DNA from 3 places in the Paeniglutamicibacter sulfureus genome. Region 3 is predicted to be linked to each of the others. Evidence: riboswitches for the same ligand, from Rfam matches in the RefSeq annotation. Region 3 holds a riboswitch; each other region holds the start of a gene.
The links. Region 3 has a riboswitch for cyclic di-AMP ahead of ABD687_RS11680 (C40 family peptidase). Riboswitches for the same ligand answer to the same signal wherever they lie in the genome.
Positions count from the first base shown of each region.

Region 1: linked by a shared signal. The riboswitch ahead of ABD687_RS16915 (C40 family peptidase) and the one ahead of ABD687_RS11680 (C40 family peptidase) in region 3 are both predicted to bind cyclic di-AMP.
Region 2: linked by a shared signal. The riboswitch ahead of ABD687_RS13680 (M23 family metallopeptidase) and the one ahead of ABD687_RS11680 (C40 family peptidase) in region 3 are both predicted to bind cyclic di-AMP.

Region 1 covers NZ_BAAAWO010000001.1:3,722,972-3,728,391, reverse strand. Annotated here, with positions in the region: gene ABD687_RS16935 (molybdopterin molybdotransferase MoeA) at 1-105, opposite strand, end outside; gene ABD687_RS16930 (DUF6457 domain-containing protein) at 116-394, opposite strand; gene mobA (molybdenum cofactor guanylyltransferase) at 410-1,078, opposite strand; gene ABD687_RS16920 (HNH endonuclease) at 1,075-1,572, opposite strand; gene ABD687_RS16915 (C40 family peptidase) at 2,123-2,956, opposite strand; cyclic di-AMP (ydaO/yuaA leader) riboswitch at 2,962-3,115, opposite strand; gene ABD687_RS16910 (M23 family metallopeptidase) at 3,243-4,166, opposite strand; cyclic di-AMP (ydaO/yuaA leader) riboswitch at 4,254-4,427, opposite strand; gene ABD687_RS16905 (iron-dependent transcriptional repressor DtxR) at 4,520-5,215, opposite strand; gene serC (phosphoserine transaminase) at 5,413-5,420, shown strand, end outside.
Region 2 covers NZ_BAAAWO010000001.1:2,987,771-2,993,190, forward strand. Annotated here, with positions in the region: gene ABD687_RS13670 (acyl-CoA thioesterase) at 1-331, opposite strand, end outside; gene ABD687_RS13675 (NAD(P)H-dependent oxidoreductase) at 443-997, opposite strand; gene ABD687_RS13680 (M23 family metallopeptidase) at 1,252-2,289, opposite strand; cyclic di-AMP (ydaO/yuaA leader) riboswitch at 2,293-2,467, opposite strand; gene ABD687_RS13685 (hypothetical protein) at 2,907-3,149, shown strand; gene ABD687_RS13690 (ATP-dependent Clp protease ATP-binding subunit) at 3,285-5,420, shown strand, end outside.
Region 3 covers NZ_BAAAWO010000001.1:2,555,230-2,560,649, forward strand. Annotated here, with positions in the region: gene ABD687_RS11670 (ExeA family protein) at 1-241, shown strand, start outside; cyclic di-AMP (ydaO/yuaA leader) riboswitch at 776-949, shown strand; gene ABD687_RS11675 (M23 family metallopeptidase) at 1,130-1,960, shown strand; cyclic di-AMP (ydaO/yuaA leader) riboswitch at 2,077-2,242, shown strand; gene ABD687_RS11680 (C40 family peptidase) at 2,248-3,093, shown strand; gene ccsB (c-type cytochrome biogenesis protein CcsB) at 3,514-4,542, opposite strand; gene resB (cytochrome c biogenesis protein ResB) at 4,551-5,420, opposite strand, start outside.

The DNA of each region.
Region 1 (5,420 bases), 1.2 Mb from region 3:
TCGTCCGCCGGCCAGGTGAAGGGGAACGGTTTCGCGAATGCCGGCAATCCTGGAGCCCAGCGCATGGGCATCGGCGCGCGCGGCCTCCCACTGGTGGTCTTCCATGGCGCCCGTGCTAGGCGTTGTCAGGGGAGTCGGTGCGTGCTGCAAGGACCTCGCGGGCCAATCCGTCGGCCGCGTCCATGGCGTCCAGTTCGCCCGACCGGGAGCTGCCGACGGCCAGGCCGGCCGCGTAGCCTGCCACGTAGGTGGTCAGCGGTGCCGCCGGACGGACAATGGTGTGGGCGGCCACCCCTGCAAGCGAAAGAACCTGGTCGATGTCGATCCTGGTGTCGGCGAGGTCAAAGGCCGCCAGCAGTTCCTTGACCCAATCCTCGAGCTCGGCTGCAGGCATGGTGCGTTCTCCTTGTCAATGGCCGTTGGCCACCGCTATCCCGTGGCGCCCGGCATCCCCGGGCGTATCGATGTCGCTGAAGTCCGCATCCGGGAGCTTCAGGCGTTCCATCTGCACTGTAGCAAGCAGACGCATCATTGACGCATTTTCGAGACTTCCGCGGGGTTCGGTGGCCTGGTCGATGGCCTGTCGCAAGGAGGAAGTGAGGATGGCGCAGGAGAGTGTCTGCAGCACGCCCGAGGCATCCTGGGGAACCCATGCCTCGACCCCTTTGGAGGGCTTCCCTGTGGCCGCCAGCAGGGCGTCCACGACAGGACCCGGATCCAGGAAGTCCGAAGCCAGCACCACGGTCAGTTCTGAGGCCTGGTTCTGGCGTTGGGCGCTCTCGTCGTCGGGGCCGTCGTCCAGGGCCGCCCGTCCGGCGGCGACCGCTGCCGCTGGACCGGAAAAGCTGGGGTATTCGCGGGTGATGACCACGCGCTGGAAATCCGGCGCGGTATCCATGTACCGGGTGACGGCTTCGGCCAGGGCATGGGTGCCGACCACGGCGATGGCCTGCGCGTCCCGGACGGCGTTCAGGGAATGCTCCAGCAGCGTTTCCCCTCCGTGTTCCAGTAGGGGCTTGCTGACGCCGCCCAGGCGGGATCCACGGCCACCGGCCACAATAATCGCATCGAATTTCATGCTGCACTCCGTAAGAAGGGACTCCAGGCCTCTGCGGGGCGCTCAAGCTCGGTAATGAACCACTGGGCGCCACGCGGTCGGCTCGGGGCGAACCGCAGCTTCCAGCCAAGCTGTGCTAGCGTCCGGTCCCCCTTGGCGCTGTTGCAGCCTTGGCATGCCGCTACTAGATTCTCCCACGAATCCTCCCCGCCGCGGCTGCGCGGCACGATGTGGTCGATCGTGTTGGCGCTGCGTCCGCAGTATCCGCAGCGGTGCCCGTCGCGGCGCAGCACGCCGCGGCGCGAGACATTGACGGTGTTGCGGTAGGGAAGTCGGATGTACCGATTCAGCAGGATCACCGTCGGCCGGGGCATCACCTGGTTGACCCCGACGATCGGGTCACGGTCGTCATCGGCAAGGACGGTGGCCTTCCCGGTGAGGACAAGGAGAAGTGCCCGGCGGAAGGTGATGACCGCCAGCGGTTCAAATCCTGCATTCAGTACTAGGGTTCGCATACGCGCATCCTTAGATCCTGACCCGGCGCAACGCGAGGGACCCGTCCACGACGGAAGTCCCTCACGGTGGCGCACACGGCACTCGGCTTTGGCTCCTGTGACCTAGCCTAAGACAAGAAACAGCGGTTTTGCGTGTATTTGTGGAAAACCAGTTGAAATTGCCACCATAATTTTCCCTGCAGTACACCCCTCGAACACCTGGCGGACAGGGCTCCGCACGGTGTTCCCGTCCCCCGGGCGCACCACCGTTACCGGCCTGGAACAAGGCGAGGGTAAAAATGCCTGCTGCGTAGCCCGAACGCTCGATGCCGGCCGAACTGGAGACATGGATTTGCTTCCCGTCCGCACCCAGGGCGACTGCGTCCACCGCGCCGTCAGTTCGGGAGCCTTCACTCCAGCTCACTGCCTCGTCGGTGCTTGAAATCGGCATACCCACGCCAATGTCCGGCTTACCAAGCCCGGGTAGGCTTCCATGCAAAAATCCGCATTAACCAGCAAGGCCTCCGGTCGATCCACATGGATCGACCGGAGGCCTTGGAACGCTTGGCGCTTAGCCCTTGAGGGTGTAGTAACCGTAGAGCGGGTTGCGGGAAACGTCGTGAAGCATGGTGTCGACAGTCGGGTTCTGGGCACCGATCATCTTGCCGCCGCCGAGGTAGATGCCGACGTGTCCGCCACCGTTCTGGAAGACGAGGTCACCCGGCTTCGGGGAGCTGGTGCGCACGAACTGGCCCGAAGCGCGGATAGCCGAGGTGCCGCGGGCGATGTTGATGCCGTGCTTTGCGTAGACGTACTTGACGAAGCCCGAGCAGTCCCAGCCCGAGGGGGTGTTGCCGCCCCATACATACGGAACGCCGACGTACTTGGCCGCGGTTGCCGCGATGCCGGACAGGTTGGCGGTGTTCATCGAGTCGCTCTTCACCTTGGGGGCCTCGGAGGCCTTAGGGGTGGAGTCGCGGTTCGAGCGGGTCACCGGCGCCATGGCGTCCGAGTTGCTGCTGGAACGGGTCACCGGGGCGGTGTCGTTGGAGCGCTCGGAAACCTCGTTGGAAACGGCGACGACAACCGGCGCGGGCGCCGGCTTGGAGGTGAACGCTGCGCGTTCGATGTTCAGGTCCTTGGCCTTGGAAGCCGCGACCGAAACGGCCTTGACGGCTACACGCTCTGCTGAGAGGCCTTCAACGGGAACTGCGCTTGCTTCGCGGGAAACATCACCCTGGGCCGGAACGCCCAAAGTGAGCACGAGGCCTGATGCGGCTGCAATCACTGCTGCCTGGCGTCCAACCGAACCAGCGTTCGAGGCAACTGCCTTCGAGATGGATTCGAGTGGGTTGGTCCGAACCGGGGTCGCGCGGTGGCGGCCCAATGCTTGACGTGTAGTCACGTAGTAATGCCTCTCCTGATGCCTGCGAGGTGAGCTGTCGGGTTCGAGTGGGAGTCACTCGGCAATCCGGCCGCCAGGCCGAACCACTTAACCCCAAGGCTTCCTGTGTGGAAACCGAATGTGGGTCCCCCGCCACTGCCAAACGAGTAATTGAACGGACACCGTGGGCTGGCAGTGCTCGGCACTTCCCGCGGCGGTGAACAGGGATGATCCCTGGTCACGTATTTAGAATATATGAAGCGAATCCAAAAGTCACGTTCTGATCACGGAACGGTGACAATTGCCGTTATAACCAGGCCTCGGGGTTTACCCACTTGCCGTTGACGATGACTTCCAGGTGCAGGTGGGGGCCGGTTGAGTTGCCCGTGCTGCCGCTCAAGGAGACGACTTCGCCGCGCTTGACCTTCTGGCCCACCGAAACCTTCAGCGACGAATTGTGGTTGTAGCTGGTGTGCAGTCCGTTGCCGTGGTCGATCTCCACACGGAAGCCCGAGTGGCCGGCCCAGGCGGCCTGCACGACGGTGCCGGCGGCGCTTGCCTTGATCGGCGTGCCCATGGGAACTGCGTAGTCCAAGCCGTTGTGGTTCATGTACCCCGGACCGGTCGGATTCTTGCGGTGGCCGAAGCGCGAGGTCAACCGGATGCTGTCCACCGGCTGGGCCAAGACTCCTTCGGCGGCCAGCTTGGTGACGTCTCCGCCGGCTGCGGTCAAGACCGTTGCCAGCTTGTCTTCCTCGGTGAACTCGCTGGTCAGCGACGCTCGCTCGATCTTGACCTCGTCGTCGGCCGGAGCCATGACGTCGACCACGACGGACTGGGCGACGCGGTCGGATCCCGCGGCTGCCGTTTCGGCTTCCTTTGCGGGAGAGGCTGCGGCGAACGCCAGACCGGAAACGGCGGCGACTGCCGCCAGCTTGTGCGTGAAGCCAAGGCGGGGGCGCTGGGCCCGGGGGGCGAACTTCAGGACATTGTCCAGTTCGTCGACCTCGGCCGGGGCGGCAACGGGTGCTGCCGGCGCAGCCAGGGCGACGGGAATTTCGGTGGCGGCAATTGCGTCCGCGTCCGGGGATACGCCATAGCGCAGGCCCGCTACGAAGCGGCGGCCGGTGTACTGCGTGTTGTCAGGGGTCTCGACGGAATCAGGGACCGCGCTCAGGGCGCGTCGACCGGAACGTCGGGAAGTGTTTTCACCACTCAGGGCGGTGTCCACGATCTGCTCTAGTGAACCTTCAGCAGGCGAAGCATCAACGGGTCCGGAAGCACGGCGGCGCCCGGGAGTGTGCTGCTGAGTCAAATGTCAACCTCTCATGTATCGCCTGCGAAGTTAGCTGTCGGATTCGAGTCATGAGATCAACTCGGCAGAGCCTACATAGTGGACTCAGCTTCACCCCAAGATCCATGGTCCAAGACCAGGAACGGCTGAATGGGTCCTCCGCCCCTACCGGGAATTCTTGCTCCGCGATCCGCCGGTAGGGTTATGCGAACCGGATCGGGACTAGATTGCCTAGGTGCAACCCAACGTGAAACACTACCGGGATTAATGTCAAAGTTACAATTCCGTTATCAATCCATGCGGCGGACAAACACGTGGGCGCTGACTTCCGTCGGAAGCTCCAGCGCGCCCTCGATCCCCTGCACCCGAACAACGACGTAATCGCCGGCCCGTTCGAGGGTGACTAGGGCGCCTGGGCGGATGCCGCCCTCATCGAGCTGCACCAGCAGCTCGGGTTCCACCTGGATGGTTTCGGCCAGTCGCTCGACGCGGACCGGGCCCGTATTCCCGTCGACCAGGGCCGAATCGAGACTTTGGACACGTATCGAGATTTCACCCAGTTCCGGCCCTCCCAGTGTCTCGAGCCCGGGGATCGGATTTCCATAGGGAGAGGACTCGGGCGAACCGAGCAACTTGAACAGGCGCTGCTCCACGCGCTCGCTCATCACGTGCTCCCAACGGCAGGCCTCTTCATGGACGTACTCCCACTCCAAGCCAATGACGTCGGCGAGCAGGCGTTCGGCCAGACGGTGCTTGCGCATCACGCCCGTTGCAACTTCTGCGCCATGTGAGGTCAGTTCGAGGTGGCGGTCGGTGGTCACCACGACCAGTCCGTCGCGCTCCATGCGGGCCACCGTCTGTGAAACCGTGGGCCCGGAGTGCCCCAGTCGCTCGGCAATGCGCGCGCGCAGGGCAATGATGCCCTCTTCCTGGAGTTCCAGGATGGTGCGCAGGTACATTTCGGTGGTATCGATCAAATCTGACACGTTTGCAGCTCCCGCAGGGGTTGATTGTTACAAGAGATCACTACGCGATCCACTCTACCCGCGTTCACATTGGCGACTCGCTATTACACAATGGGCCGCCCAGTGCGCGATTATTGAACCACTGGGCACCCTCAATGCGCATCGGATTGCCGCATCGGAAGTGCCCACAGCGGATAACCCCCCTTATGAGGAGCAACATGAGCAC
Region 2 (5,420 bases), 430 kb from region 3:
TTGCCACGAAGACCAGGATGCAGTCCATGGCGGGCTTGAAGACGCGTTCGCGCACGTCGGCGGCGTCGACGGTGACCACCACCTGCATGCTGCTGCGCCCGGTGTGCACGATCTGGGCGGTGACCTCGATCAGGTCGCCGTTTTCGATGGGCCGGGTGAAGTGGACGTTCCCGACGTAGGCGGTGACGCAGTAGCCGCCGGAGTAGCCGACGGCGCAGGCGTAGCCGGCCTTGTCGATCCACTCGAGCACGCGCCCGGCCTGGACCGTGAGCCCGTCTTCGGAAACATCGGTCGGTGCGGCCAGGAAGCGCAGCGTCATCACGTCGTTCATGTGCCAATACTAGCCATGTGCCGCCGCAACAGACGCTTGTGGCCGGCACCCGAAACAGGTACCGGCCACAGGTGCACTCATCGACCCCGAAGGGTCAATGCCATTTCTGGACTAGTTGCTTTCGGCGGCGGCGCGGATGCCCTCGAGCACTGCCGAAACCTGGCCAACAACCTCTGCGTCGTCCTTCGGGTGGGTCTCGGCGAAGCGGACCAGCGAACCCGGGATGGAGAGCTTGACGTCTTCCAGCACGGTGGCGCCGGCGATGCCGACGGCCTTGCGGGCCTCGTCCTGGGCCCACACGCCACCGAACTGGCCGTAGGCGGTGCCGATGACGGCGGCGGGCTTGCCGAAGACGGCGCCGGCGCCCATCGGGCGGGAAAGCCAGTCGATGGCGTTCTTCAGCACTGCAGGCATGGTGCCGTTGTACTCGGGGGAAACCAGCAGCAGGGCGTCGGCCGCACCGGCGGCTTCGCGCAGCGCGACGGCAGCAGCCGGAACCTGTCCCTCGACGTCGATGTCCTCGTTGTAGAACGGAATGTCCTCGATGCCGGCGTAAAGGTTTACCTCAACGCCCTCAGGGGCGTTCGCGACGGTGGCCTCGGCCAGCTGCTGGTTGGTGGAACCGTTGCGGAGGGAACCGACGAGGGTCAGGACGGTGGTTGCCATAAGAGGAAGTCTCCTGTTTTTTCGGGGGGTGCTGCTTGATGCGTCAATCAATGCCAACCACGCAATGGGCATCTCGATTCCCCACACGGCCGTGACGAGCAACACATTGGCGGATGCTCGGAAGCGGCCGCGTAGGGAGAATCGTGGGCGTTCTTGCGGTCATTGCCGTGGTGATCTGCATCGATTCAGCTTTGCAGGACGCCTTCTCGAGGTATACGAAATGAAGTCCGCCAAAAATCGGCGAGTCCTGGCCGTTACAGCCAGCCCTCGGGATTGACCCACTTGCCGTTGACGATGACCTCGAGGTGCAGGTGGGGGCCTGTTGAGTTGCCCGTGCTGCCAGCCAGGGCGACGACCTCGCCGCGCCCGACCTTTTGTCCCACGGACACCTTGAGGGCCGAGTTGTGGTTGTAGCTGGTTTCCAGCCCGTTGCCGTGGTCGATTTTGACGCGGTTGCCGGAGTGGCCGGCCCATTCGGCCTGCACGACGGTGCCGGCGGCGCTTGCCTTGATCGGTGTACCCATGGGAACTGCGTAGTCCAGGCCGTTGTGGTTCATGTACCCCGGACCGGTCGGGTTCTTGCGGAAACCAAAGCGCGACGTCAACCGGATGCTGTCCACCGGCTGGGCGAGCTTGGTGACTTTTCCGGTGTCAGCGGTGGCGGCGGGCGCCGGCTTGGCGTCCTTGGCGACCTTTGCGGCGGCAACGGTCGTGACAGGGGCCGGCTTCTTTTCCTTCTTTTCCACCTTGATGAACTTGCTGGTCACCGAGGCGCGATCGACCGTGAGCTTGTCACTGGCCGGGGCTTTGACATCCGCGACGGCGGTCTGGGCGACGCGCTGGGGCTCTGGGGCAACCTCCTCGGCCTCCTGCGCGGGGGCGGCAGCGAATGCCAGGGCGGACACGGCGGCGACTGCTGCGAGCTTGTGCGCCAACCCGAGGCGGGGGCGCCGGTCCCGGGGGGCGAACTTCCGAACGCTGTCCAGTTTGCCGGCTTCCGCAGGCATCGGCAGGGGCACCGACTGTGCACCAGATGCGGAAGGGACTTCGGCGGCGGCCATGGATGAAGCGTCCGGGGCCGCTCCATAGCGGAGGCTTGCCACGAATCGGCGGCCGGCATACTCCGTGTCATTCGGGGATTGCGCGGAATCCGGGACCGCGCCGAGTGCGCGGCGGCCCGACCGCCGGGAAGTGTTTTCGCCGCTCGCGATTTGCTCCATGGAAGCGTTGGCGGGCTTGGCATCAACGGGGCCGGACGCGCGGCGGCGCGCGGAATTATGGTGCTGGGTCAAATGATTACCTCTCATGTATCGCCTGCGAAGTTAGCTGTCGGATTCGAGTCATGAGATTAACTCGGCCGAGCCCACCAAGGTGGACTCAACTTCACCCCGAGATCCATGGTGCAAGACCAGGATCGGTTGATTGGGTCCTCCGCCCCTACCGGGAATTTTTACTCCGCGATCCGCCGGTAGGGTTGGGCGAACCGGATCGGGACTGGGTTGCCTAGATGCGACCCGATGTAAAACCCTACGAGGGTAAATACAAAAGTTACAATTCCGTTATCAATCCATGCGGCGGACAAATACGTGGGCGCCGACACCGGTCGATGGCTCTCGCTCCCTCGATCCCGTACACCCGCACAAGTGCGGACTTCCGGCACTTTCCATGGTGACTAGGAGCCCGGTCGGATGGCGTCATAGTAGGGCTGCGCCAGCAGCCCGGATTCCATCTGGATGGCAATAGTCAGGAGCTCCCCCGGGACGGTAGCTTAAATGTGATCAAGTAGACGGTGGGCCCGGGCTCTGCGGCGGTGCGGATGGTGCAGTCCAAGCCGGTCGTCGGGCTGATTCCCTCCATTGCGGCTCACCACGCCTTCAACCAGTTGCGGATAATGCGGCAGGTTCAGTAGGTGAAGACCCGCAAATCCATCCTGGGTTGGACCTTCTTCCTTAACGGGAACATTGTGGCCGCTGCGAAGTCCTTGTTGATGGACAGGACTATCACCTGCCTGCGTCTCGGCGTGCGGAAAAGGGAACACTGGCACCTCCACGCCTCGGGCAAGAAGGACCACCGTCCCCCACGAGCCGCTTGCCTGAAGGGCAAGCGGGCGGGTGACACCCTGAAGCAGGCATATTCCGTGCTGCCGTGCTGAAAGCATCTCCAGGCCGTCGCCCCCGGCATCTCGCCGTCGGCGAACATTGCCCCGCCGGAATCACGCCCGGGAATATCCTGTTGGCATCCGCGTTAACTTGAGCCAAGGGCACTCAAGTATCCAATAGGAGGAAACATGCCAGCATTCTTTGGCCCATCCGGCGCCGGCAACGGCTCTTTCGAGGATTTCCTGGCGCGCTACCTGCAAGGCCAGCGCACCAGCCGCTTCGGGCGCCCCGTCGACATCACCCGACTGCTCAGCCGCCACACGCACGAGGTACTGACCCGTGCCGCGCAATTCGCCGTTGAACACGGCCACCCCGACATCGACGCGCTGCACTTGCTGCGCGTGATGCTCGAGATCGAGCCCGTCGACGAGGCCCTGCGCCGCTCCGGGGCCGACGCCGGGGCGATTGCCCGCGACGCCGAACAGCGCTTGCCCGAAACCGGGCCGCGACACTCCGAATCCGCTCCCGCGCTGACCCCATCGGCCCAGCGCGCCCTGCTCGACGCCTACCAGGTCGCCCGCGCCTTCGGCTCAACCTACATCGATCCCGAACACCTGTTCCTGGCATTCGTGCTCAACACCGAATCCCCGGCCGGGCAGGTGCTCGGCGCCGCCGGAGTCACTCCACAGACCCTGCAGGCCGCCGCCGAGGGTGCCGATCAACAACGCTCCGGTTCCGCTCCGACCCAGCGGAAATCCGCCGAGGCCAACCAGCCCGCCAAGGGTGAGACGCCATTGTTGGAGAAATTCGGCATGGACCTGACCGCCCGGGCCGCCGAGGACGGGCTGGACCCGGTGATCGGCCGCACGCAGGAGATCGAGCAGACCATCGAGATCCTGGCCCGGCGCACGAAGAACAACCCGGTGCTGATCGGCGAGGCCGGCGTCGGGAAAACCGCCGTTGTCGAGGGCCTCGCCCGCGCCATCGTCGCCGGCGAGGTGCCGGATCAGCTGGCAGGCAAGCGCATCATCGCGCTCGACTTGCCGGCCATGGTCGCCGGCACCCGCTACCGCGGCGACTTCGAGGAGCGCCTGACCCAGACCATGGACGAGATCGCCGCGCAGGACGGGGAGGTGATCGTCTTCATCGACGAGCTGCACACCGTGGTCGGCGCCGGCTCAGGCGGCGAGGGCTCCATGGATGCCGGCAACATCCTCAAGCCACGGCTGGCCCGCGGCGAGCTTCACCTCATCGGCGCCACCACGCTGGCCGAATACCGCAAGGTCGAGAAGGATCCCGCCTTGGAACGCCGCTTCCAGCCTGTGACCATCGGCGAGCCCTCCCTTGAGGACGCCGTAACGATCCTGCACGGATTGAAGGAAAGGTACGCGCAGCACCACCGGGTCACCTACACCGACGAGGCGATCCGCGCCGCGGTGGAAATGTCGGCCCGCTACGTGACCGACAGGTTCCTGCCGGACAAGGCCATCGACCTGATCGATACCGCGGGTGCCCGGCTGGGCCTCAAGCGCGGACCGGGCATCGACACCGTGGCGCTGAAGTCGCGGATAGCCGAGCTCGCAGCCGCCAAGGACCGCGCGGTGGCAGAGGAACGCTACGAGGACGCTTCGCGTTTGCGCGACGAGGCCGAGGAAATCTCTGCCCGGCTGGCCGAGACCGAGGAGTCCGGCACCGGCACCGCCGACACGGTGGTCGACGAAGCCCAGATCGCCGAGGTCATCGCCCGCGCCACCGGCATCCCCGCCGCGCGGCTGACGGAGGACGACAAGGAACGCCTGGCCCGTCTGGAGGACGAGCTCCACGACAGGGTCGTCGGGCAGGACGATGCTGTGGCTGCCGTTGCCAAGGCGGTTCGCCGCTCCCGCACCGGGATGGGCGACGAAAACCGCCCGGTCGGCAGCTTCCTCTTCCTGGGCCCCACGGGTGTGGGCAAGACGGAGCTGGCCAAGGCGCTGGCGGCCTCGCTCTTCGGCGACGAGTCCGCCATGGTGCGCTTCGACATGAGCGAGTTCGGCGAGCGCCACACGGTCTCGCGGCTGGTCGGCGCCCCTCCGGGATACGTCGGCTACGACGAGGCGGGGCAACTGACCGAACGCGTCCGGCGTCGCCCCTACTCGGTCGTGTTGCTGGACGAGGTGGAGAAGGCGCACCCCGACGTGTTCAACCTGCTGCTGCAGGTGCTCGACGACGGCCGTCTCACCGACGGGCAGGGCCGCACCGTCGACTTCCGCAACACCGTCATCATCATGACCTCCAACCTGGGATCCGAGTTCCTGGCGAGCCGAGGCGCCCCGCTGGGCTTC
Region 3 (5,420 bases):
CATCAACGGGATGAATCTGGAGGACACCAGCGACTACATCAAGGGACATCTTGGATTCGCAGGCCGAACTGATCCCTTGTTCTCCGAAGATGCGATCACCGTCATCCATCAGGCGTCCCGTGGCTACCCGCGCACCGTGAACAACCTGGCCCTGGCCGCACTCATGGCCACCCGCTCGGCCAAAGGCGCGATCGTGGACCAATCCGCGGCGCAGTCGGCGGTGAGCGAATTCAGCGAATAACCCAACCGGCACCCCTGCCGACCAGCCCGCCGGCATGACCACGAACGCCTCGCCAAGATCATCCTGGCGAGGCGTTTCTATGGCAGGTTCGTCGTCAAACTCGGTGGCGGCTTCATCGTCAAATTACGCGACGGTCAACAGCAGCATGCGTGGTCGTCTGCGTAGATGAGGACTTCTTCCAGGGGCTGCCCATGAAACGGATGAACCTCACAACCGCTATGTCGCCCTTTCCCTACTCTTCACCTATCACTTCGGCGATCCGTTGCTGCCACACATGTAGTACCAAGGCGGGATTGGACGTGTTCTGACACATGAACACCCGGAAAGGGGGAAGAACGGAACCAGACGTAGGCGAGTTCGACGGCCGTATTCGCGAATGAAACCCATGACCTCACTTTCGCCCGAAGCCCGGGACCACGCGTTTGTCCGCCGCATGGATTGATAACGGAATTGTAACTTTTTTATATACCCCGGTAGAGTTACACGTTGGGTTTCACTTACGCAAATCCGTCCCGATCCGGTTCGCATAACCCTACCGGCGGATCGCGGAGCAAGAATTCCCGGTAGGGGCGGAGGACCCATTCAACCGTTCCTGGTCTTGGACCACGGATCTTGGGGTGAAGCTGAGTCCACTATGTAGGCTCAGCCGAGTTGATCTCATGACTCGAATCCGACAGCTAACTTCGCAGGCGATACATGAGAGGTAGACATTTGACTCAGCAGCACACTCCCGGGCGCCGCCGTGCTTCCGGCCCCGTTGATGCTTCGCCTGCTGAAGGTTCACTAGAGCAGATCGCGGACACCGCACTGAGCGGTGAAAGCACTGCCCGACGTTCCGGTCGACGCGCCCTGAGCGCGGTCCCGGATTCCGTCGAGGCCCCCGATAGCATGCAGTACCTTGGCCGCCGCTTTGCGGCGGGCCTGCGCTACGGCGCATCCCCGGACGCGGCAAGCATTGCCGCCACCGAAATCCCTACTCCCCTGGTTGCTCCCACGACTTCGGTTGCAGCTCCGGCCGAAGTCGACGAACTGGACAACGTCCTGAAGTTCGAGCCCCGGACGCAACGCCCCCGACTTGGGTATGCGCACATGATCGCAGCAGTCGCAGCCGTTTCCGGTCTGGCATTCGCCGCCGTCACCCCGGGGCAGGATGTCGAGGAAATTGCCTCGGAGACCCAGCGCGTCGCCCAGACTGCTGTCGCAGATGTCAAGGCCCCGGCCAATGACGAGGTCAAGATCGAGCGGGCCTCGCTGACCAGCGAGTTCACCGAGGAAGACAAGCTGGCAACGGTCGTGACCGCTTCCGGCGGCGATGTCACCAAAGTCGAAAGCGGCGGGGTCCTGGCCCAACCGTTGGACACCGTGCGATTGACTTCGCGTTTCGGGTTCCGGAAGAATCCGACCGGCCCGGGTTTCATGAACCACAACGGGCTGGACTACGGCGCCGCGTGCGGGACCCCTGTGAAGGCCAGTGCCGCCGGCACTGTCGTGCAGTCCGAGTTTGCCGGCCACTCCGGCAATCGCGTGCAGATCGACCATGGCAACGGGCTGGAGACAAGCTACAACCACAATTCGGCACTCAAGGTGTCGGTGGGCCAGAAGGTCAAGCGCGGAGAAGTTGTCGCGCTTGTCGGCACCACGGGCAACTCGACCGGCTGCCACGTCCACCTCGAGGTCATCGTCAACGGCAAGTGGGTAAACCCCGAGGCTTGGTTATAACGGCAATTGTCACTGTTCCGTGACCAAAACGTGACTTGTGGATTAGCTTCATATATTCTAAGTAAGTGATCGGGGATCAACCCTGTTCACCGCCGCGGGAAGTGCCGAGCACTGCCAGCCCACGGTGTCCGTTCACTTACTCGTTTGGCAGTGGCGGGGGACCCACTTTCGGTTTCCACACCAGGAAGCCTTGGGGTTAAGTGGTTCGGCCTGGCGGCCGGATTGCCGAGTGACTCCCACTCGAACCCGACAGCTCACCTCGCAGGCATCAGGAGAGGCATTACCACGTGACTACACGTCAAGCATTGGGCCGCCACCGCGCGACCCCGGTTCGGATCAACCCGCTCGAATCCATCTCGAAGGCAGTCGCCTCGAACGCCGGATCCGTTGGCCGCCAGGCAGCAGTCGTTGCCGCCGCCTCCGGCCTGGTCCTCACTTTGGGTGTTCCGGCCCAGGGCGATGTTTCCCGCGAAGCAAGCGCCGTTCCCGTTGAAGGGCTTAGCCCGGAGCGTGTAGCCGTCAAGGCCGTTTCGGTCTCGGCGTCCAAGGACCTGACCATCGAGCGCGCGGCGTTCACCTCGAAGCCTGCCCCTGCTCCCGTCGTGGTTGCCGTGGCCAAGGAAGTTGCCCCCAGCAGCACCGCGACGAAGACGCGGTCCAACGACACCGCTCCGATGGCTCGCTCCAACAACGACTCTGATGCCTACGCGCCGGTCACCCGCTCGAACCGCGACAGTGCGCCGGAAGCCTCGACCCCGAAGCCCAAGAGCGATTCGATGAACACCGCGAACCTCTCCGGCATTGCTGCAACCGCCGCCAAGTATGAGGGCGTTCCCTACGTATGGGGCGGCAATACCCCGTCGGGCTGGGACTGCTCCGGCTTCGTCAAGTACGTCTACGCAAAACACGGCATCAACATCGCCCGCGGCACCTCCGCCATCCGCGCCTCCGGCCAGTTCGTCCGCACCAGCTCTCCGAAGCCCGGCGACCTGGTCTTCCAGAACGGCGGCGGCCACGTCGGCATCTACCTCGGCGGCGGCAAGATGATCGGCGCACAGAACCCGACTACGGACACGCTTCTCCACAATGTGACTCGCAACCCCCTCTACGGGTACTACACCCTCAAGGGCTAAGCGCAAGCGTTCCAAGGCCTCCGTCGATCCGCAAGGATCGACGGAGGCCTTGGTTCTTTTGACATGGGTTCTCCCTCATAGCGGGTCCTTGACCTGCGCTATGCTTGACAGGGCCCAGTTACGCTGAACTGGAACGATGGTAGCCAAGTTCACATCAGAAATATTCTGGATAATCTCCTGCGACAGCGGTCAAAAAGCACTTCTAATAATGCGTAATTCGCTGCGGCCCCAAGCGGGCGCCCTGTTTCACAAGGACCGGGTTAACCTCTTGGGTGCGGGGGGTCGCGGTGGGACTCTTAGCCGAATGCATCCCGCCGCGACACCCACCACTAGACGAAATCCAAGAACGTCATCTGGATCCTGAGTGTATGCACGCTTCGGCGGACTGTCATACCCGCGTTGGTTCCCGCGGAAGGCGGTTTAGACTCCGGCGTAGGAGTGCAGTCCGTTGAAGTAGAGGTTCACGACGGTGAAATTGAAGACCAGGCAGAGGTAACCGATGATGCTCAGCCAGGCCGAGCGTGCGCCGGTCCAGCCGCCGGTTGCCCGGGCGTGCAGGTAGCCGGCGTAGACGACCCAGATCACGAAGGTCCAGACTTCCTTGGTGTCCCAGCCCCAGTAGCGGCCCCAGGCGGCCTCGGCCCAAATGGCACCGGCTATCAAGGTGAAGGTCCACATCACGAAGGCGACCGCGTTGATGCGGTAGGCGAAGTTTTCCAAGGGAGCCGCGCCGGGGACCAGGCGCATGAACGGCATCTTGTCCTTCCTTCCGGCGGCCAGGGCATCCATGCGCGTGTGCTGGAGCAGCTGGAGCACGTTCATCGCAAAGGTGATGGTGAACAGTGCGGAAGCCAAGACCGCGATCGAGACGTGGATGATCAGCCAGTAGCTCTGCAGGGCAGGGACAAGGTGGGCAACGGGGGTCGGGAAGCCCATGGTGGCGCCGCACAGCATGACGGTGACCAGGCCGATGACGAAGGTGCCCATGAAGCGCAGGTCCTTCTTCACCAGCACCAGCATGAACACCAGGGCCACCAGGAAGGAACCGGTGGACAGGAACTCATACATGTTGCCCCACGGCACGCGCCCGGTCGCGATAGCGCGGGAGACCACGGCAAAGCCCTGCAGCAGCACGCCCAGCCAGCTCAGCGAGACCGCGACCTTGGCCGCCATCCGCTTGGCCGAGGCAGCGGTGTAGGTCATGGAATCGTTGACCAAGGCGTTGTCCGGGGTCCCCGAAGGGGGCGGCGCGATGGCTCCGGCAGCAACCAGGACCTTCTTTTCAGAAACAACCGCCTGTGTGTCGATTTCCTGGATGAGCTTGCTCGACTTCGCAAGGTCCCACGCAAATGCCACGAAGGCGGATGCGTAGACCATCGCGGCGAGCAACATGAACAGGTCGCTGTACTGCCCCAGGGCCACGTTGATCGTGGGCATGTCGTTTTCCATAGGTTCTCCTAGACTCCGGCCCGCTGAACGGCGGGCCACTGCTGTTCAAGAAGCTTGCGCAGCTCCTTGGCTTCGGACTCAAGCCCGTGGTCTTCGCCACGGGCCAGCAATCCGTATTCGATGACCCGCTCTTCACGGCCCGAGCCGTCAACGGAGGTCTTGATTCTCACCCAGGCCCGGCGGCGCGGGGTAAAGAGCGAGATGCCCAGGCCCAGCAGTGAAAGGGCCGCAAAGACCGCCACGGGGCGCTTGCTCGGGTCGTAGGCGATGTCCACGCCGATGAAGCGCTTGAGCCCGTCAAAGGAAATGCTTCCCTTGCCGTCGGGCAATTCGTAGGTCTGCCCGGCGCCCAGCACGATGCCTCCGGCCTCAAGGTCTCTGTTGTTCAGCTCCGTAAGCTGGTCGGTTTCCAGCACGTAGACGTTTTGCGGATTGCCGTCGTCCAGCCCCAGGTCCCCATAGTAGGAATTCAGCTGGAGCTGCGGGTTGATGGCGTTGGGGTCCCCGGAAATGGAGAACCCTGTCTCGTCGGTCATGGCGGTGGGCAGCAGAAAACCCTGGAAGCCCAGCTGGTCGGGCTTGGCGTCGGGAGCCTTGATGACCATGAGGGAGGTGTACATGCCGTCCTGGGGCACCGAAACCACCGAGCCGCTGAAGGCAATGTTTCCGTCACCGTCTCGCACGGTGACCACCGGGGTGTACCCGTTGCCGACCAGGTACATGTCCGCGCCATCGATGCGCAGGGGGTGGTTGACCCGAATCGTTTCCTTTTCGGGTTCGGCATTCGGGTTACGGCGGGTCTCCACCTCGGCGGTGAAGTCGATCGGCTGGCCGAAATGCGTGGTGGATTCGCGGTCGAAGGTGACGTTGAATTTCTC